DNA from 3 places in the Teredinibacter haidensis genome. Region 2 is predicted to be linked to each of the others. Evidence: predicted binding sites of a transcription regulator. Region 2 holds the regulator's gene; each other region holds the start of a gene.
What was found. Region 2 encodes PhoB, which activates phosphate uptake and scavenging genes when phosphate is short. Its sites were predicted from a motif close to TGTCATAAANNTGTAACA; they were not measured.
Positions count from the first base shown of each region.

Region 1: a site for PhoB is predicted at 2,432-2,449, ahead of H5715_RS03865 (DUF2170 family protein). Genes of this name have one in related genera too.
Region 3: a site for PhoB is predicted at 2,099-2,116, ahead of H5715_RS02670 (phosphatase PAP2 family protein). Genes of this name have one in related genera too.

Region 1 is NZ_CP060084.1:951,745-958,643, forward strand. Features, by position in the region: gene H5715_RS03850 (YjfK family protein) at 1-216, opposite strand, end outside; gene H5715_RS03855 (potassium channel family protein) at 270-1,301, opposite strand; gene H5715_RS03860 (PspA/IM30 family protein) at 1,305-1,997, opposite strand; gene H5715_RS03865 (DUF2170 family protein) at 1,994-2,398, opposite strand; gene H5715_RS03870 (DUF6471 domain-containing protein) at 2,543-2,821, shown strand; gene H5715_RS03875 (rhomboid family intramembrane serine protease) at 2,814-3,380, shown strand; gene H5715_RS03880 (DUF2220 family protein) at 3,457-4,617, opposite strand; gene tnpA (IS200/IS605 family transposase) at 5,014-5,457, shown strand; gene H5715_RS03890 (TonB-dependent receptor plug domain-containing protein) at 5,991-6,899, shown strand, end outside.
Region 2 is NZ_CP060084.1:3,740,518-3,747,416, reverse strand. Features, by position in the region: gene H5715_RS15115 (sugar efflux transporter) at 1-525, shown strand, start outside; gene H5715_RS15110 (DUF502 domain-containing protein) at 534-1,199, opposite strand; gene H5715_RS15105 (dicarboxylate/amino acid:cation symporter) at 1,370-2,653, opposite strand; gene H5715_RS15100 (HU family DNA-binding protein) at 2,677-2,979, opposite strand; gene ubiA (4-hydroxybenzoate octaprenyltransferase) at 3,042-3,920, shown strand; gene phoB (phosphate regulon transcriptional regulator PhoB) at 4,150-4,857, shown strand; gene phoR (phosphate regulon sensor histidine kinase PhoR) at 4,876-6,186, shown strand; gene H5715_RS15080 (GNAT family N-acetyltransferase) at 6,209-6,899, shown strand, end outside.
Region 3 is NZ_CP060084.1:633,867-640,765, reverse strand. Features, by position in the region: gene H5715_RS02675 (MJ1255/VC2487 family glycosyltransferase) at 430-1,515, opposite strand; gene H5715_RS02670 (phosphatase PAP2 family protein) at 1,538-2,050, opposite strand; gene H5715_RS02665 (DsbA family oxidoreductase) at 2,192-2,863, opposite strand; gene H5715_RS02660 (ROK family protein) at 2,866-3,750, opposite strand; gene H5715_RS02655 (ArnT family glycosyltransferase) at 3,865-5,325, shown strand; gene imuA (translesion DNA synthesis-associated protein ImuA) at 5,462-6,277, shown strand; gene H5715_RS02645 (Y-family DNA polymerase) at 6,280-6,899, shown strand, end outside.

The DNA.
Region 1 (6,899 bases), 2.1 Mb from region 2:
GTAAAAACGGAATACCCAAGCACCACCAAACTCGGCAATACCTGCGGCTTTAATAATATGTGTTGTAGCGGCTCCCTTGGTCACTAATTCACTTTCGATTAACTTGAACAGCAGCGGATCAACTTCAAAGCTTCCCCCGAGGCGCAAGCCCATAATGCTGGGCGCATCTTTAAGAGGTTCATCTTCTGATTTTTTACCAAACAACTTACTGAACATAGATTTCTCACAATAAGGGCTAATGATACCTCAGTTTGGGTCAGGAGACCTTTCTAGAGTTCAAAGCACTGGTTTTTGGCTAGTCGCTTTGCGGCAATATAATATAATAAGTCGCCCTTGCGTACAGACAGTTCAAGCGGAGGGTTAAGGTTTATAGTGTGCTTGTCTTTATGTTTTACGCCAATAATGGTTGATGCAAGATTGGTTTTGAAGTGGTTAAAAATAGCACCGAATTTCAGGGCTTCATCACTCTCGTAAGCTACTGAATATTGCGTCATTCCGTAGGTGCTATCGAGTAGCTGCATGTGCAGCAATGAGGAGCCCGGATCGAGCGACGAGCGAGCCAGCATCTCTACAGAAACCGAGGGTATAACTTCGATGTTTGGGCAGTGCATGCGCAACAATTCACCAACACCTTCATCTTGAAAGTAAACGGTTTTGTGACTGTTAGGGCTCATACGCTCGCAAAAAAGCGCCGTTGTTAAGGTTACGTCGTCTAATGGTGTATCGATTATGATACGACTGGCGTTTGAAAGATTTGTCCGCTTCATTGATTCCGCATGGGAAAAAGATTCTACACGAACAAATTCGATTTTACCCGGCATCGGATTTTCAATATCTGCGACCACACATAGAACAATCGGTTCACGGTGCCCGTTGGTGTTGGATAGCAATAAATCTATTAAGCGCAGTGTGCGCGCAGTATTCCAGCCAATAATAATGCAATGCTTTTCAGTCTGGATCATGCGGAATCCTTTTTTTCCCTTAAGGGCCAGTGCAGAAAGATAAAAACCGGCTCGGGTCAAAACGAGTGCAAATAAGCTTAAGCCAATGGGAATAACCCATAAGCTTGCCGCTAACTTGCCTGCATATGTTGAGGGGGATAGATCCCCGTAACCGACGGTTGAGGCGGTGACAATCAGCCAATAGAAGAAATTTTCTGCCGTAATTAAATCGGCTTCACCAGCCCAAGCCATTAGCAGATAGGATATCAATACGTAAAATACCACGCCCGCCAAGGTGGACGCGGTATTCATGTTTAAAAACACAACCGCCATACGGCGGCTCAGTTTTAATAACAGCACCGACTACCCTTTTTTGGCGGCGAGAAGCTGTGCCAGTTTATCACTACCACTTTTTTGTCCGCCGGGCTGAATGCCCGCCGCTTTTAACTTAGCATCCAGGCTACTGCCGCTTTCTTCGCTGGCCAATTCTTCGGCCGCTTCCAGCTCAGCACTGCGTTGCTGCTGCATAGCCTTAATGCGCTCAAGACTACCCAAAGCGGTTTTCACTTTGCTGTTAGCGCCCGTATGACGAGAGGAAACGGCTACCTGTGCTTTTTGAACCGACTCGGTGGCTTTTATTTGATCAATCTGTTGTTCCATTCTGCGAACATTGGTTTTCGCTTTGGCGATATTGGCTTTTAATGTTTTTTCTGATGTAACAAAGCTGTCTAGCAGGCTTTGCTCTGTCTCAAGGTTCGTCTCCAGCTCTCCAACACGCTCTGCGCATTCTATCGCGAGTGTTTCATCACCTTTTTCATTAGCTGCAATGGCATGATGAGTATAGGTGTCGACATCGGTTTTTAACGCATTCACCTTGCCTTCAGCAAGTTTTCGCTTGGCCATAATTTTGGTGAGACTTTCGTCGCAGGCTTGCAGTTCTTTTTTGGCTTCTCGCATTTCTTGATCCAAGATGCGTATGGCTTGTGAATCGGCTACGGCTTCGAGGCCTTCGTTAGTTGCTCCGCGCAAGGCGGTCCATATTTTCTTCAGGCTCATGCTACGGACTCCACACTTAGGTAATCGTTATATAGATCTAAGAATTCAGCGGCGTTATCGAATAGTGTCTCGATCTCTTCAATGACTACACTCTCTTTACTGTCGATGGATAAAGCGCCAAAAGCGACGTAGTAGTCCTCACCGCCAATTTTATTGAGACAAATGGTCGTGAGTGGCACCAGTTGGTGGGTGCGCAGTATTAAGTCATTTAAGGCGGCTGTGTCAGTGACACTAGCCGCAGGAAATAGGGCGGTTTCCACGAGAATCTGCTTACTTCCCGCATAAATAAAGGCATCGACACCTTCATCATTTGAAATGCTAAGGCAGTCGCCTTCGACTTCCACAACCCATAACGGCTGGGCGTCGGCAATCAACTGCAGGGTGCTGTTACTCCAAGACATAAGCTTTTTCCTTTCCAGTTAGTGTGTAACATAGGTCACAAATATATCACTATGACTAATAGTGTCAATCATAAATTACTTTTGTTGCCTTGGGGGCGCTCCGTATGTAACATGGAACACAATTGTCCTCGCATAGGCAGACATATGAATCAAGATCAAAGCCTTAGTAATCGCCAAACCCTCTCGCCGTATAAGCAGGCCATTACGCGCTATATCCGTGCGGCACTGGTACTTAAAGGGATGAAGTATGATGATTTAAGCGTCAGCTTGGCTCAACGAGGCATCATTATGACGCCGGAAAACTTACGAAGCAAAACCCACAAGGGAATGTTTTCAGCTGATCTATTCACCATGATTATCGACGTGCTCGGGGTGGAGAATGACGCCTTACGCGAAATATTGAAACAGGTTCACCATGATTAAACGTCTGTTACCCACGGAAGCGCTGATTTTTGTTGCCCTAATGTGGGTGATTTATCTTGTTGATCTACTGTTGCCCGGTTTTAGCTTCAATGGTCTCGGTATTCAACCCAGAACCTTTGCGGGGCTTTCCGGAATCTTTTTTGCTCCTTTTCTGCACGGTGGGCTGTTCCATCTTGTTTCCAATACGCTTCCGCTCTTGGTGTTGGCCGCTATTTTACGTTTGTCGATTGGCGCGGGTTTGATGGTCGGAGTGATGTTTTGGAGTGCTATGGGTTCGGGTATTGGTGTTTGGCTATTCGGTTTTGGCGGTATTGTTGTTGGTGCATCCGGGATGGTCTTCGGTCTTATTGGGTTTTTATTTGCCAATGCCTACTTTAACCCGAGTCTACGCAGTTGGCTATGCGCCGGAATATCTTTCGTTCTTTACAGTGGCACATTGCTGTCGTTACTGCGGCTATTGCCGCACATATCCTGGGCCGCTCATTTTTGGGGTTTTGTTGCCGGTATGATGTTAGCAGCACTTTTCAGAAAGCAAGAAAAGCAATCTGCAAGCACATAGAGCTGTCTTTTCCTGTTTTCGCGCTTCAAGTTTGGGGGCGGGTTTTCTGTTGGCTCTAGAAAATGTTTCTTCGTATTCACTGACCAAGCTCTTGCGGCAAAACCGCTTCCTGATCCACAAATCCCCCATACTTTCTCATGGCGGGAAGTAACTCCAAGTCCGCAAATTCGCAGCCGGTTAGGTGGGGGTCTTTCTGCCGCTCTTTCCCGCTGCTTTCGTGTGCATGCCCAAGCCCTTGTTGTAATCGTTCAATTAGTGGTAAATAACCCGGTTTCCAAGCATCAATTTCGGGAAAAATGTGTTTAAGGGCTTTAAGTATTCCCATCCCCGAATAATCCAGGTCCCCCCAGAATCGCACGTTAACAGTGGTATGTTGTTGCGGTTCAAACCACCAGTTTTCGAATAAAGTGAAGCTCGATGGTCTAGCTCGTTCACCATAAAAGGTAAAAGCGACATTGCCATGCTCTCTTATTCGGGTGGCGGAACCGCGAAAACCCGCTGCGTAAATAAGGGTGGTGTTGTGAAGTTCTGCGTTGGTAAGCGCCAGAAAGCTATCCTGGTTTTCGATAAAGAGGACTCGGTCGATTACATCGGAGAGGCATACTGTCATTAAAATGGGGCGAGCTAAAAGATTGTGGCTGGCAGAAGGGTAGAGGTTACGAACAAGTTCTTCGCGGTGATCGAGAAACTTTGAGTCCCCCCAAAAACAACGAGCAGATAGCGCGCGTAACGTGATTGGTTTTTGCAGCATTCCTCCCATACGAGAAAATGCGCGCAGTGTCTGTTCTGCCCCTTGGTCTGGCAGGCGGATCATTTGCTCTGAAAGGGATTGACCGTGATCCTCGAAGCGATCTTTTAGCTTTCGTAGCGTGTCTTGCCAAACGAGCGCGTAAGGGTCCAATGCTGGGCGATTTAACCAGTCTCGAACCAGTTCTTCCTTTTCGGGATTAAAAACAATCTGAGCATTATCGTAAGGCTCTTGGTAGGGTTTGTTGCGGGCAAAGCGAATGGAGATAATGTGATATTCATTGTTAAGGGATTTAACTAACGACCAGAGGTATTTCACTTCTGGTGATCCGAAGTCGAAGAGCTCGGGTAGTGTTTTGGCGTTAATCCGCATCGACAACCGATGCCCTTTTTCCAGCTTGTGTAGAAAGGTGTCGAGTAAACCAATAATTGCCGGTTCTTCATCTACCCAGCGAGGACGTGTACGAAAAACATTTTCTTTTATATTCATAACCGCTTCTCCCCACCTGTTAGGTGCCGCACAGAATACTTGATCGCGCACCGTAATCAAGATTAAGCATACACCGACGATAGTTCTTCTTGCGAGATAAGGCGCAAAAAATTTATTCGTAAAGATTAGTTATTTAGGTGACATCGATAGTGTTGGATCGATGCGTTTTTGTTTGTTTAGCGCTTGTGAGCGCTTGTTAGTGGTGCAACAATTGTTAGGGCGCATCATATTGGTGATGAATGTTTTTATGCGCGCCAATTGCGATTACCTGATGTCGAGGGATTGGTTGTAAATGTTGTCTAATATGTCAGTTTAACCGCATAGCGTAAATCTCGGGGGCTTGCCCCCGAGCTGGATAGCGTACAATGGCTTTAGCCATTGTGGGGTAGCCAACTTATGGAGTTACGTCGAAATACTCATCATGTGTATAGAATAATGTATCACTTTGTATGGATACCAAAATATAGGCATAAAGTTTTTGAAGAACCATTTCGAGCAGATTTGAAAGCCATTATCCAGAAGATCGGATATGACTACGATATAGAAATTGTGGAGCTTGAGATTCCAGTAGATCATATACATATGGTTGTAAGAGCTGAGCCTAAAGATTCACCATCAAGTATTATGCAGAAAATCAAAAGCTTATCGGCAAGAGAGTTTTTTCGAATACACCCACAAATAAGGCATAAATATTTCTGGGGTGGCAAATTGTGGACTCAAAGCTACTTTGTCGAAACGATCGGAAATGCGAGTGAAAAAGTCATTCGCGAGTATGTTGAGAATCAACTTGAAGCTATGAATAAAGGTGAAGAAAACAGTAAGCAGCTGGGGCTCTTCTAAAAACTCGGTCGCTTGCGGCCGAGTTTTTTATGTGGTTGGTGTGAGCATTGACATCGATATTGGTGTGGCTACTATGCGAAGCTCGGAGGAGTTTTTCGACAGTTAAATTATAGTTAATAAAAAAGCGGAAAGATAATTTAAGTAGTGGTACATGCATTGCTTAGATAAATAATAAAGTCGATCAAGAAATTACCGTAACAATGCCCGGCAATAAAAAATGAATTAAGTCGGTATTTATAACGAAATTTTGGCGCGTAAGTTTGGGTGACTAAGATATATCAATTGTTCCGATAACAAATAGATCCCTGGTGTTTTTTTTGTTAAGAGGACGGTAAATACATTTAAGCCGATTTCATTACATGCAATGTATATACACCATAAAAATTACGTTTTCCCTATATAAACCAAAGTTCCGTTACTTATGACGGTTTTATGGTTTTCGCCGTTGAGTATTGCGCTATAGGCCAAGAAGGGTAGTGTTTAAGTGTTTCAGCAATTTGACAAATTGAAAACAATCGTTTTGGAGAGATTAAATGTTTAAGCAAAAAAAAATTGCAGTGGCCGTTCGTTTCGCCAGCCTGGGGTTGGGAGCCTCCTTGCTGACTTGTTTACCTGCGTTGGCGCAGGACAGTGAGGTTCCTAATGAAACTTCTAAGCAGGAAGAGATGCTTATTACGGGCTCACATATTAAACGTAGTAGCGATTTTGAAAATGGTGGCCAAGTTGTCGGTATTGACGCAGTCAAAATTGAAGCTCTGGGCAGCTTAAATATTGCCGATGTACTGCGTGCCTCTCCGTTGAACAGCTACGGTTCTTTTAGTGAACGGTCGGGGTCTTCAGCACAGTCAAATGCCTCGATTAACCTCCGTGGTCTCGGTGACCAGCGTACGTTGGTGTTGGTTGATGGTCGCCGTATGGTTGGTTCTCCAAATATGGGCGCGGCTGTAACAAATATTAATATGATCCCTATGGCTGCTATTGAGCGTGTTGATATACAGGCCGATGGCTCATCGGCTATTTATGGTACGGATGCTGTTGCCGGTGTTGTGAATATGATGACTAAGCGCGGGATTAACGGCTTCGAATTGACTGCGCGTTATGGGGATCGCAGTGAAGACGACGGCAGTGAGCGTGCAATAAGTTTGGTTGGTGGTTTTGATACTGATCGAGGCAATATTACGTTTGCTGTTGAGAAGAGTAAGCGTGACCCAGTTTGGGATAAAGATCGTGACTATACGGCGCCTTGGGCACGTGACGAGAATGGTAACGGTGTAATTGATGCCTACGTTGAAACAGACGGGTATTCCTATTACGGTAAAGCGGTTGAACTTTGGGATCCCAATACGGAATATTACGGCCTAAAGGCTGCCACAAGTTGTGCGGCTGGAGATGGTTTCTATGGTGAAGCGAGCGCTGACATGGCGTTTGGTTTAACGGATTCC
Region 2 (6,899 bases):
GCAGCGATGGGCTTTTCGTTTTTGTACGCGGCTAATCAATGCTATCTGGTAACGCTGCCTCTTTTTTTAGAGGAAGGTTTAGCCGTAAGCAGCAGCAAAGCGGGATGGATTTTTGGAACCGCTGCGGGGCTGGAAATCCCTTTTATGATTTTTGCCGGTTGGTTAGGTGGGCGCTATCCGTTAATGCCATTAATTCGTGTTGGCGCGGTTTCCGCCATCGTGTTGAATTTGGGTGTGTGGCACGCAACGGATTTGTGGCAACTGTTTTCTCTGCAAATATTTAATGCAGTTTTTATAGGATTTGTCGCCGGTTTGGGTATGAGCTGGTTTCAGGATGAACTGCCAGGGCGAACGGGGACGGCATCTACACTGTATTTAAATTGCATGAACTTGGGCAATGTTATTGGCAGTATCTTCTTCGCGTTGTTTGCCGAGTTATACGGGTATCGCGAAATATTTGCCGTTAATGTTTCTATTTGTGCGCTTGCTTTAATCCTGTTTATTTTTGTTAATCACCGAAAATAAAAATGCGACTATTTAAAATAGTCCGGCGAAGTAACACCCATCGACATATAAATATTGACTAGCCCGTCAAAACCAAAACCGACTTTTTCGACCCAGTCTACTGGCACATACAATATTGCCCCGCCAAAAGGTACCGGAGCCGTGGGGATAATAATAGAATAGTAAAATTGGTTTTGAAAACATATTGGATGAGGGTTGGTTAACAGAGCGAGTACAGCCGTACCCTTACGGTCGCCACCAAAAAAACACATTACGGCAGACATACTTTTAAATTCGGCGTTGTCTTGCTTGTCGAAAATGGCCATTAATTTGGATAGTGTTTGGTAAATAGAGCGCACAAGTGGAACGCGGTTGATCAGTCCTGAGGTAAGCGCGCGAAAATGATTTTTTAAGCCAGCTTCGACGGCCACGCCCAATAGGTATACAACTAGAACCACGCTGCCCAAACCAATGGCGTAGGCGGTTATTTCCGTGGTAACGAAGTTAAGCCCAATGGATCCGAGTACTCCGCCGACAAAACTGTCGGGGCCAAGATAACGGTGTACCATTTCGCCAAACCATACAATCACGACAAGAGTAAGGGCCAGCGGCAGGGCCGCGAGAAGCCCTGCAAAAAATGTTTTTCCTAAATTGCTTAATAGGCCGGGTCTGACATCTGTTGGGGGCTGCTCCATCGTGTCCTTCTATTATCGCGTTGGGGTGTTGAAAGCATACAGGGAAAGAAGATAGAAATGCTACGCTCTCGGCTATTACCTGAATCTATACAAGGTAGAGCTGTGCGTTCGGTTATCAACCCAAACGCACGCTACTCAACCGTTGTTTTTCGCAGCAAGCGATAAATAAGCTAGCGGGCTATATGAGTCTCCTCTCCCTCTGTTCGTGCCACAAAGGTGGCGCAGCAGCTATCGCTAAAAATATTAACCGCTGTACGCAACATATCGAGTATCCGGTCTGTTACCAGCAGTAGGCCAATACCTTCTGCGGGGAGACCGACTGCGGCCAGAATAACGGCGATTGCCACGAGGCTGGCTGCGGGGATGCCGGCGACTCCAATGGAGGTGAGCAGAGCAATGATCACAATGGTGAATTGCGTGGCGAAGGTGAGATCCAGCCCGTAAGCTTGTGCAATAAACATGGCCGCGACGCACTCATAGAGGGCGGTGCCATCCATATTAATAGTGGCGCCCAGCGGCAGCACAAATGAGGTTGTGCGATTTGAAGCTCCTATATTTTTTTCCATACATTCCATACTGACGGGCAGGGTGCCGGACGAGGAAGCCGTTGAAAAAGCGGTTAGCAGTGCTGGAGCCATACCGCGGAGTTGCCCCCAAGGGTTCACCCGGGCAATGTACTTCAGCATAAGCGGCATGGTAATGAATGTGTGAGCCGCCAGGGCCAGAAGGACGGTAATAAAAAATATCATCAGCGGTTTAAATGAGGCGAGCCCGGTAGAGGCAACGGTATTGCCCACCAGGCCAAAAACGCCAATGGGGGTGAACTTCATAATAAACAGGGTGATCCCCATCATGGTATCGAATATCCCCTGCCATACGTTCAGCAGGGTTTCCTTGTACTGGCTTTCGATACGGGTCATAAAAAAGCCGAACAGGAGGCCGAAACAAATTAAGCCCAGCATTTGGCCTTCGGCGGCGGCCTTCACGATATTGGCTGGCAGCATACGGTGAAATACCGCAGCAATATCACCGGTGCCACGACCTTCAATTTTTTCCAGCGTGGAACTAAGTTCTTCGCTATTGCCTAAATTCAAAAGATCTTTGGCGGGCTCACCGTTGATAATTCCCGGCGTTAGCAGGTTGACAACTAGTAAGCCGGTCAGGATGGCCATCAGGCTGGAGGCCATATAAAAACCCAGTGTTTTGCCCCCCAGGCGACCTAAATCACTCCCTTGCCCCAGCGTTGCGACGCCGCTGATAATGGATGACAGAATCAGTGGAACAATAATCATCTTTAAGCCGTTTAAAAACAGTTTGCCCACAAACTGCATGCCGTTCTGGACATGGGCGCCTGCGGCAATCTCATTTTGGTTTAAAGAATTAACAATCAAGCCGCATATTATCGCGGCGACAATAGCGATTAGAATTTGCCAGTGCAGGGGTAGTTTAAGCATGGTGTCTCCGCGTGTTGTTTTAGTTATTCGCCAGTGAAAAGCTGCGAACGCAGTTTGCTGCCCGCTTTAAACTGTACCTGTTTTTTTGCCGGGATGTGTATGGGTTGGCCTGTTTTTGGATTTTTCCCGTTGCGCGCCGCACGTTCTTTTACCAGGAAGGAGCCAAACCCTATTAGCTGAATACCCTCCCCTCGCGCTAAAGTATTGGTGATCTGCTCGAGCATCGAAGCGACGACATCGTCTGCCTGAAGCGGGCTAAGTCCGGTAGATTCGACTACCGCCGCAACCAGTTCGGATTTGCGCATGGTGGTTTCTCCTGTAAACACGGGTAGAATATCGGCTTTCTGAAAAACACTCTGGAGCCTGGGGACGGGATTCCCTTGTAATGATGACCGACACTGTGCCGCAAGCTGTTAATAAATTCAAAAGTTATACGCGTCTGATGCGCCTCAACCGGCCCATTGGCATTTATCTTGTGTTGTGGCCAACGCTTTGGGCGCTGTGGCTGGCGGCAGAGGGTGTTCCGCGAGTAGAGGTATTACTGATATTTATAGTGGGTGTTGTGTTGATGCGCTCGGCGGGCTGCGTCATTAACGACTATGCTGATCGCCGTGTTGACGGCCACGTGGAGCGTACTAGAAAGCGGCCGCTGGTACTCGGAGAGGTTACGCCAGCCGAGGCTGCGGGCCTCTTTGTTGGCCTAAGTTTCTGCGCTTTTGTACTGGTGTTGTTTACCAACCGGCTTACGATCTACCTTTCCTTTGCCGGGCTTATATTGGCGTTTTGCTACCCATACATGAAGCGCTACACCCACCTACCACAAGTAGTGCTGGGAGCAGCGTTTGCCTGGGCGGTGCCCATGGCCTTTGCGGCGCAGACTGGGGAGCTAAGCACTGATATTTGGGTGCTCTACACGGCGGTGGTACTTTGGACCGTGGCCTACGATACCTTTTATGCCATGGTTGATCGGGAAGATGATTTAAAAATTGGCGTAAAGTCCACGGCCATTCTCTTTGGCGATCAGGATCGTGTCATTACCGCCTGCCTACAGTTTATGGTGGTGATCTCCCTGGGGATGACCGGGCAGAAGTTCCAATTGGGCTGGATCTACGATCTTTCAGTACTGGTGGCCGGTGGTTTTATGGTGTATCAGCAGTATTTGATTCGCAAGCGCGAGCGGGAAGCCTGTTTTCAGGCCTTTCTCAACAACAATTGGGTTGGAATAGTCGTTTTTATCGGTATTGTTCTGGACTATGCGCTGCTCTAGCTCAGGCTGTTTTTGGCGTTTTTTGTCCAGTTATTCGAGATCGAGTAAATTAATCACACTCATTTGCCATGATTACAGTGGATGTCATAAAAGCGTAATAAAACCTTTATTTAATTCGCACTGGCGATTCTCCTTAGTTTCGCCACCTATCCGGGGCTAAACAGGTTATCTGCCAGGGCTCGGCAAGCTTGTATTGATTGAGATGCTTTTTAAGCAAGGTGAAACCTTCATGGTTGAGAAGAAAATACTGGTTGTTGACGACGAGCGTGCTATTCGCGATATGTTGCGTGTGGCACTGGAAATGGCCGAGTACTCGGTGCAGGAAGCTGGCGATGCCCAGGAAGCGCACCGAATCATTGTAGATACCCGCCCCGATTTGATTCTGCTGGATTGGATGATGCCCGGCATTAGTGGTATCGAGCTGGCTCGCCGTTTGAAAAGCGAAGAGACCACCCGCGAAATCCCCATCATTATGCTTACCGCCAAAGGTGAAGAGGATAATAAGATTCAAGGCCTGGAGCTTGGCGCGGATGACTACATCACCAAGCCGTTTTCTCCACGTGAACTGGTTGCGCGTTTGCGTGCGGTCATGCGCCGCAGCGATTCTCTTTCGAGTGGTGATCCTATCAGTGTCGAAGGCCTTTGCCTCGACCCCACTAGCCACCGCGTCACCATTAGCAACAGCCCCGTGCAACTGGGGCCAACCGAATATCGCCTACTGGAGTTTTTTCTTACGCACCAGGAAAGGGTATACTCGCGCAATCAATTGCTAGACTACGTATGGGGCGGCAATGTGTACGTGGAAGAACGTACCGTGGATGTCCATATCCGCCGCTTGCGGAAAGCGTTGAAGACCGAAGATCACGACCGCCTAGTACAAACTGTTCGCGGCGCAGGCTATCGTTTTTCCAACAAATTCCTGGCTACCACAGAATAACGGGAAACCTGACTTTTCATGTTTCGTAAAGGTATAGCCACCGAACTTCGGTGGCTTTTGGTGTATTTGTGCGTTGCGTTTGCCGTGGGTATCCTTATGGACGCCGTGTGGCCCTGTTTGCTGCTGGGAACGCTGTGCTATCTGGGTTGGATGATGTGCCAGATACGCCGGCTGGAAACCTGGGTAAGCGATACCCGTTTGCAAGGCCAGCGGGAGAACACCCTCCCTGGAATATGGGGCGAAGTTGCCGAAGATATCGAGCTAATTCTCAAGCGCAACGAAAAGGAAAAACAGCGCTTGAAGGAGGTTGTTTTCCGTATTCAGGAGATGACGGCAGCGCTCACCGACAGTGTGATTATTGTCGACAAACGCGACAATATTGAATGGTGGAACAAAGCGGCCGAGCGCCAGTTGGATTTCGAACCCCAGGATATTGGCCGTAAACTTACCAACTATGTGCGTCACCCCCGTTTTATAGCCTACTACGAAAGCAATGTTTATGACGAACCGCTGGAGCTGACTTCCAGCCGTCATGAAGGCCAATTTCTGCAATTTCATATTCACCGCTTTGGCGATGGCGATCGTTTGATCATTGTCCGTGATGTCACCCGTGTCACTAACTTGGAGTGCATGCGTAAAGATTTTGTCGCCAACGTATCTCACGAGTTGCGAACGCCATTAACGGTGCTCAGTGGCTATCTGGAAACGCTCTCCGATTCGCGTGAGATGCCATCCAGCTGGTTGCGTGCTTTCGACCAAATGCAGGATCAAACCAAGCGAATGACGCTCCTTATTACCGACCTCCTTATGCTTTCGCGTCTGGAAACAGATGATCGTGAGCAGGGTCAGGAACCCGTCAAGATTCTGCCGCTACTAGAACAAATTGTCGCTGATGCCAAAGTCATCAGCGGCGAGCGAGCACATATATTTCGCATCGATTGTGCTCCCAATGTTCAGTTAATGGGTATTGAAGGAGAGCTGCGCAGCGCCTTTGCCAACCTGGTATATAACGCTGTAAATTACACTCCGGGCGGACGTAAAATTTCTATACTAGTGGATCTCAATCCGCTTGAACTGGTGGTGAAAGTGAAAGACTGCGGCGATGGCATCGATGCACGGCATCTGCCGCGCTTAACCGAGCGCTTTTATCGTGTTGATAGCGGTCGCTCGCGGGAAGCGGGCGGTACTGGGCTGGGCTTGTCCATTGTTAAGCATATTCTACTGCGTCATGATGCCGATCTGCGAATTAAAAGCAAGCTGAAGAAGGGCAGTACCTTTGCCTGTCATTTCCCGTTAAAACGCTTTATCGATAGCGTTGTAGAGGCCTGATACTGGCTGCAGGAGGAAGGTTATGCAGGCCAGATTTCTAACATCTATTTCTGAATTAAGCGAAGAACAGTGGTCGGCCCTATGGTCTACCGACTACCCCTTTATTTCCCACGCCTTCCTCTCGGTATTGGAAGACTCTGGCTGCACCACGGTAAAAACCGGTTGGCTGCCTTGCCATCTTATACTGGAAGAACATAACACCCTGCTTGCAGCGATGCCTCTGTATCAAAAAGAGCATTCCTATGGCGAATATGTTTTCGATTGGGGTTGGGCCGACGCGTACCATCGAGCGGGCTTGAATTATTATCCCAAATTACTGTGTGCGATTCCGTTCACTCCGGCGACGGGGCCGCGCGTGGGTTTTTCCGCGGGCTTAACGTCACAGGACAAAAATTCCTGTATGGAAATAATGGAAGCGGCGATACAAAAACGCTTAGGTGAGATCGGTGGTTCTGGCTTTCACTGTTTGTTTCCGTCATCAGAAAACCGTGCTCTATTCGACGCAGGTAATACTGTCGAGCGACAGGGTTGTCAGTTTCACTGGTTTAATGATGGCTATAAAAATTTCGATGAGTTTCTGGCGAGCTTCAGCTCCCGTAAACGGAAAAATATCAAGCGGGAACGGCAAAAGGTCGGCGAGCAGAATATTGTTCACCAAATGCGCTTGGCGAAAATGCTCCCTGAGCAGGACTGGCAGTTATTCTACCAGCTAT
Region 3 (6,899 bases), 1.8 Mb from region 2:
AATCTACAGGCGATATCTCCAGCATAGTCGATAACGTTACGGCTCACACCAAAAGCATGACCGAATTTATTGCGACCTCCGCTGAAAAAAATTTATGTCAACCGCAACAAGGAAACCTCTGAGCATGTTATTTGAAAGACCGAGATTTATCGAAGGTTTTGGGGAAATCCGATTTATCCTCAGATCATACAGAATGCAGACTGGTAAAGTGAAATCATGAAGGAGATAGCCGCCAATATCGACGCCCCCGTAGCTGCAGCACTCAAACGTAGAGCAATGATAACCAGAGGAAGATAAATGAAGCATTTGATAAATAGTTAAAATCGGAGGTCGCGAACAATAAAATCCTAAACATTATCCGCAGCGTCGAGCACGATATTGCTTCGACTCAGATTGAGCGTTTCTATATAGAGATTGTTCTGAGCTGTTCTAAACCGCCAAGCATAATGGCAGCGGATTACTTTTAAAGCGCTCCACACCACGACTTTCTACAGCCTGCCAAAGGGCTTTAATAAGCTCCTCTTTGGAGCCTTTTCTCTCCCATTCCCGGTCTTTAATCCAGCGGGCAATCGCCTTTGCAACATTGGGGTATTCCACCTGCGGGGCATGGAAATTATTTAACCAATCGGCAACGCTTTCCGAGTTCAAAGTATCCATCGTCATAGCCAAGCCCAGCTCTTCCATGGCCCTGGCGTTGGACAACTGCTCCAGCTGCCCAATTAGAGGTTTAACCAGTAATTTTTTACCCAATTGAACGGCTTCACTCGAAAGCTCAAAACCCGCGTTGCAGATAACACCACTGGCGGTTGCCAGATCGTATTTAAAACCGTCCCGCGATAAGGGCTTCAGCTTAATATGGCCTCGGCTCTCATATTCAGGGAAAGGCCCATAGTGGCAAAAGGTGTAGTCTTCGAAGGGCTCCAACAAACTGACCACTTGCTCACTGTCTTCAAAACCCAGGTATACCAGTATTTTCTTCTCGTCCACCGGATCATCAATATGATCCATATCGACAATAGGCGGCAAAATGGGCTGATTGAAATGGTGCCAGTGCAACCCCAGGCTTTCGCTGGCCGGTGCAAATAGCGCCATAATTTTGCGGCCCACAAAATTATGGCCACGTAGCGGAACACTGTGATTAAAAGCGTACTGGTGACCCACACCGAGACAGATCCGCCCCGCTCGCCTTGCAGCCCAAGCAGTTATTGGCTCAAAGTCGGTTACAATCAGATCGTAAGCATCCAGCTTTAGTTCGTTAATGTCACGCCACACCTGCCGTATTTTTGCCTCTTTTAATGTGCGCATGATATTAAGCTGGCCCGCGCTATGAAGAAAGGTTAAACCTTTATAGCAGCGCCAATCACCAAACTCTTCCATATCGAAATATTTTTCCCGCTCACGTCCAGAAAAAATATAATCCACCTCCACACCAAATTCGCGTAAATATTTATTCATAGCACGCGCACGGCTGATATGCCCGTTGCCAGTTCCCTGGACACCGTAAAGTATTTTCATGCTGTTTATTTTTGCTCTTTGTTTAGATAAGGCCCAGAATCAACAGGCAAATACTGTGGCCCAACAAAGCACCAGCCAAAATATCTGTTGGGAAATGTACCCCGAGCATAACCCTGGCAGAGCCTACACAGACAGCCCACGGATAGAGCACCCAGGCTAGAATTGGAAATGCCGATGAAAGTGCGCAGGCGACCAAAAAGGCAGCCGATGTATGACCGGAAGGAAAACTGAACTGATCGGAGGGAACCACCGCACTTTTAAAACCAGGAATTGCCACAGCTGGTCGGTTTCGGCGGAATGAAGATTTAAAAATGAAGTAGAAAATGCGCTCTACTAGAAACGCGAGCGCCATCAGCTTGGCCATAGCCCAGTTCTGCTGCAGCATAAAAACCGCGCCAATTACCGCATAGAGAGGGCCGTCCGCTGTACGCGAAACATAACGGCTAAGGCTCACCGCCAACTGACGGTGCTTTCGTCGTAAGCACCAGTCAAAAGTCATCAGATCAAATTGATGTATGTTCTGCAATAAACGCATGTAATACCCTCCGCATATAACCACGTTAATATCACAGCATGACAGCGATATGAGATTTACATGACGAAATGGTTACATAGAGTTTAATGCGTCAAAAATGTGTGCCCCCAGAAATATTCCCTGTAAACGGGAATTTGTCGATCAACACCATGACTGCTGCCCTGCAGGGTTTTCCAATAGTTCCCGAATATTCGCTTCGATAATACGGTAACCCACATTACCCGAAAGCTTTTGCCTACCCTCATTAAAAATCAACGTTGGGCTGGATTGAATACCCAAGTCCACAGAGTGATGCATGTTGCCACAAATCATCGAGTGAGCCCTGCCACTATCCACCGCCTCACGAATCACGGCAATGGGTAAGCCTGCCTGTTCGGTAATAGCCAACAATTCCATGCGGTTGGATATATCCCTCGCGTCCACAAAAAAAGCTTCGCGCACCTTCTGCATAAAATGAAGAAAAGAACCCGCTTTCGCCTCGCCGTTAGCTTCTGCCATTTTTGCCGCAGACAAAAACAGGTGGGCGGGCAGTGAAGATTGAGGTGTGTTTTTCACCCAGACATCCGGATGAATCGATACATGATCAAACTTATCGGCAACCGATTGTACATGGGAGCTATAGGCTTTAACCCCACCCCTGTGACTCCAATTTTTTTCAATTTTCCCCGGCACATCACCAAAGACAGGGAAAAAATGAAAGGCGACCTCCACCTTGTCGCCAAACTCGGATATCAGTTCGTCCACCCGAATCTGCGACACATAGGCCCATATACATAACACATCGGAAAAATGATCTATTTGGATTTTGGACACGTTTACCCCTCTAGTTGTTGCGCCAGAACCATCGCACCGAGAATGCCGGCTTTACTACCCAGCCCCGGAAGTACTATGGTGTTTTCAATGTCATCTAGAATAGCCGAATGCTGAATATAGCCGTTCAACCGCTTCTGTACTTTCTCTCGCACCATGGAAATCAAATGACTTTGATCCATAACGCCTCCGCCCAAGATAATCCTTTGTGGCGACAACGTGCAAAAATAGCTCGCCAACGCCAGGGCAATATATTCAGCTTCCATATTCCACGCGGGATGATCTGCCGCCAGTTCGGCCCCCGGTACCTGCCAGCGTTCCTCTATCGCAGGGCCCGCCGCTAGGCCTTCAAAGCAGCTATCGCCATGGTAGGGACACCGCCCCTTGTAACCGTCCTCTGGTAATTTTGGCAAAAAACTATGGCCAAGCTCGGGATGAACCAGCCCGTGCACCAACTGGCCACCACTCACCACACCGCCACCAATACCGGTACCAATAGTCAGATAAATAAAATCGTCTAACCCCTGAGCGGCTCCCCACTTGGCCTCCCCCAACGCCGCGCCATTAACATCAGTATCGAAACCAATGGGAATATCAAAATGGGCCCCTAAAGCCCCCACCACAGAGGTATTAGCCCAACCGGGCTTTGGTGTAGAGGTAATACAGCCGTAAGATGGCGAATCCCTATGTAAATCTATGGGCCCAAAAGAACCCACACCGATTGCCGCCAACTGTTGACGGTAAGGCAGAAAAAAATCGACGGCCCGCTGTAGCGTTTGCTGCGGTGTTGTGGTGGGAAAGCGAATATCCTTAATATCCTCCGGCCCGGTGCCCACGGCACACACAAATTTAGTCCCGCCAGCTTCTATGGCGCCGTATAGTCTGGTCATAAAATCTCCTTAAAACATCGCAAAAAAAACAGTAGAACCGCTAAAGGGTTTGGCTTGACCCATATTCCGCTTCGGTTAAAAATGTGCGCCCATTTATCTAAATAAGTCTCTGCAATGACACACAAGATAAAGCGAAACACATCCCAGCACCTGCTTTGGCTGTGGGGTGCCATTGTATTGTATTTTTTTCTCAATGCATTGACCCAAGTAAGCTTGTCTGGCACCGCCGACCTGGACCAATCAGAACAACTAATCCTCAGCCAGACCTTTCAGCTGGGGTATGGCGCACAGCCACCGTTATACACCTATATCACCAAAACCCTATTCAGCATTACCCAGCCCAGCCTTGCAACATTACTGGTTTTTAAAGCCCTGCTATTAAGCCTGCTTGCGGGTACTTTTATCGGCATAGGCAAACAGCTTAATTTATCTATTCGCCAACAAGTTATTGCGGTAATAGGCCTTGTTTTTATCCCTCAAATTATTTGGGAGTCTCAAAGAGATTTAACCCACTCGGTATTGGTGAGTATTTTGGCTGCCGCGACGCTGCTGCAAACCCTCAGGCTTCAGAGCAAGCTCAGCATTTTTAATTACGCCGCTATGGGCCTACTTATAGGCCTGGGGGTAATCAGTAAGTACAACTATGTATTTTTTATTGCAGCCCTGGCTGGTGCAGTTTTTTACGTACCGGCTTTTCGATCGCTGATCTTCGATAAGCGCGTATTTGTGGGTATTGCTATCGCCATAGCGATTTCAAGCCCCCATATTTTCTGGGCTCTAAATCACTACGGCATAGCCATGGGCAGTATTCATAAAATCGAAGCCAGTTCCGGTAATATTTTTACTGGCCTGACCCAAGCGGGCACATCGGGACTCGCCTATATTTCACCGCTGTGGCTATTTTCCCTTTTACTGTTTTTTGCTACACCCAAAATACACATTAGCACCACAGCGCAATCCCTTTACGGTCGATTTCTCCTTGCCCTGCTTGTATCAGTCGGTATTGTGGTTGCGTTTTTTGTTATTGTCACAGGCGCACAGGAAGTTAAGGATCGCTGGTACCAGCCTCTGTTATTTTTCACTCCTATCGTGGCTGCCTATTTCACGCAGCCTCAAAAAAAATGGCCAGTAAATACCTACATAGGACTGGGACTGGGACTCGCTCTTCTCGTCGCAATTGCCCTCCCCCTAAGGACCCTGATTGCGGAAAAAACCGATAAATCCAACCGCCCCAATATGCCCTACCCTGCGGTTATGGCAGAACTAAAGAGCCAACGCCCACAGGCCAACTTTATTCTGGCAGAAACCCGTATGCTCGGCGGCAACGCCATCCCCGTTTTCAAACAAACCGCCGTCCGCATACCGGAATTCGACATAAGTACCAGGCCTTTTCAGGGTGAAGGCATCGTGCTTTGTATCACACCAAACTGTGAAGACAAACACTTTCAAAACTGGCTTTTAGACAATTACGCCATCAAATCGCAATCACTTAGCTTCAAAACCATCGTGCAACCCTACCACTATATGGACTCGATGTTTTTGACCATTTACTGGGCCAGGGTACAGTTGAATTAAAGCCTGTCAGCACTTAAAACCTTTGAATATACCGTTTACAACTGACAGAGCCCTTCGACCAGCGCAAAAGTTGTACTTGCCATAACACACGCACAGGAGTACTGTATATAACAACAGTGTAAGTGTGTTAGCCAGCATGAAAACTCCCCCCACCCAACCGAAGCCTCCCACACTGGAACAACTCCTCCAGCGCAGTGACATTTGGCGCGGACAAGGACAGCGCTCCAAAGCCAGAAACGTTGTGGATAGCGGCCACCCAGAGCTTAACCGGCAACTGCTTGATCAGGGCTGGCCCACAGCCAGTCTGATTGAAATATGCCAACCAGCAGCAGGGCATGGCGATTGGCTACTGTTCACTCCGGCACTAAAAGCGTGCCTGCAAGCGCAACAATACGCCATTCTCCTTAACCCCCCCGCGCTACCTTTTGCCCAGGGGCTAAAACAAAACGACATTCCGGTAGAACAACTGCTCATTGTAAGGGCTCGTAACAAAACAGATTTTATTTCCTCTTTTATCGAACTGGCCCGAGCCCGCAGCTGCGGCCTGGTACTGGCTTGGCAACCGCAGCAGGCTCTCAGCTACAGTGAACTTCGCAAATGCCAGCTGGCGACGAGCGATGGACAGGGTCTTTACATTCTCTTCCGTTCAAGCCAAGCCATACAGCAAAGTTCCCCCGCAGCTCTGCGGCTGATAGCAGCCTTAGACAAACAGACATTGAATGTCACCTTATTGAAGCAACGTGGGCAACTGCGCCAACAAAGCAAACCACTGGGCCTGCCGCTGTCTAAACACTGGCGGCCTCAACCACCGCACCGTCTACTGGGAGGAAAACCTCGCAACAGCGCTCCCAGCGCCGCCAACGACTGGCTGCTTACCAGCTACCAACCCCGACAGAATATTTTGTCTATTCCCGCCGGCAAGCAAGCTAAGTTAAAGCGGCAATACTCCTAACGATGAAAAATGCTGCACCCAAACGCCAGGAAAAATATTGGCTGGCTATTCGCCTACCCCAATTACCGTTGGAGGTTTTTGGTTTTTTCGAACAAGACCCCACCCCAGTCGTCGTCTGCGACCAACAGAACGTTATCTGTTGTAATCCGCAAGCAGAAAAACAAGGGGTGACATTAAGCATGTCGCCAACAACCGCTCAAATTCTGTGCGAGTGCCAACGGCTGGAAAGAGATAAGCAGCAGGAAGAAGCCGTATTAGATCAATTCGCCGAACAGCTTTACCTGTTCACGCCTTATATTGAGCAACACCTACCCAGCGATACCACCCAAAGCGGTTTCACTATCGAAATATCACGTTCATTAACCCTATTTAAAGGCTTACTGAATTTAATCGCACGGCTGGAAGACACGCTAAAAAAAAGCCCTCACAACTACCGCCTGGGGCTGGGATACAGCGCAACCGCCGCCTGGGTTTTGTCTTATACCAATCAAGTTATCAGCGGTAACGAAGATCGCCAAACGTTCCTAACACAGCTCCACGCAAGCCCTATTGAGCGACTATCCCTATGCCCACAAAACATTATTCAAGCCAAAAAATTAGCCGGCCACATCGCAAATTTGGA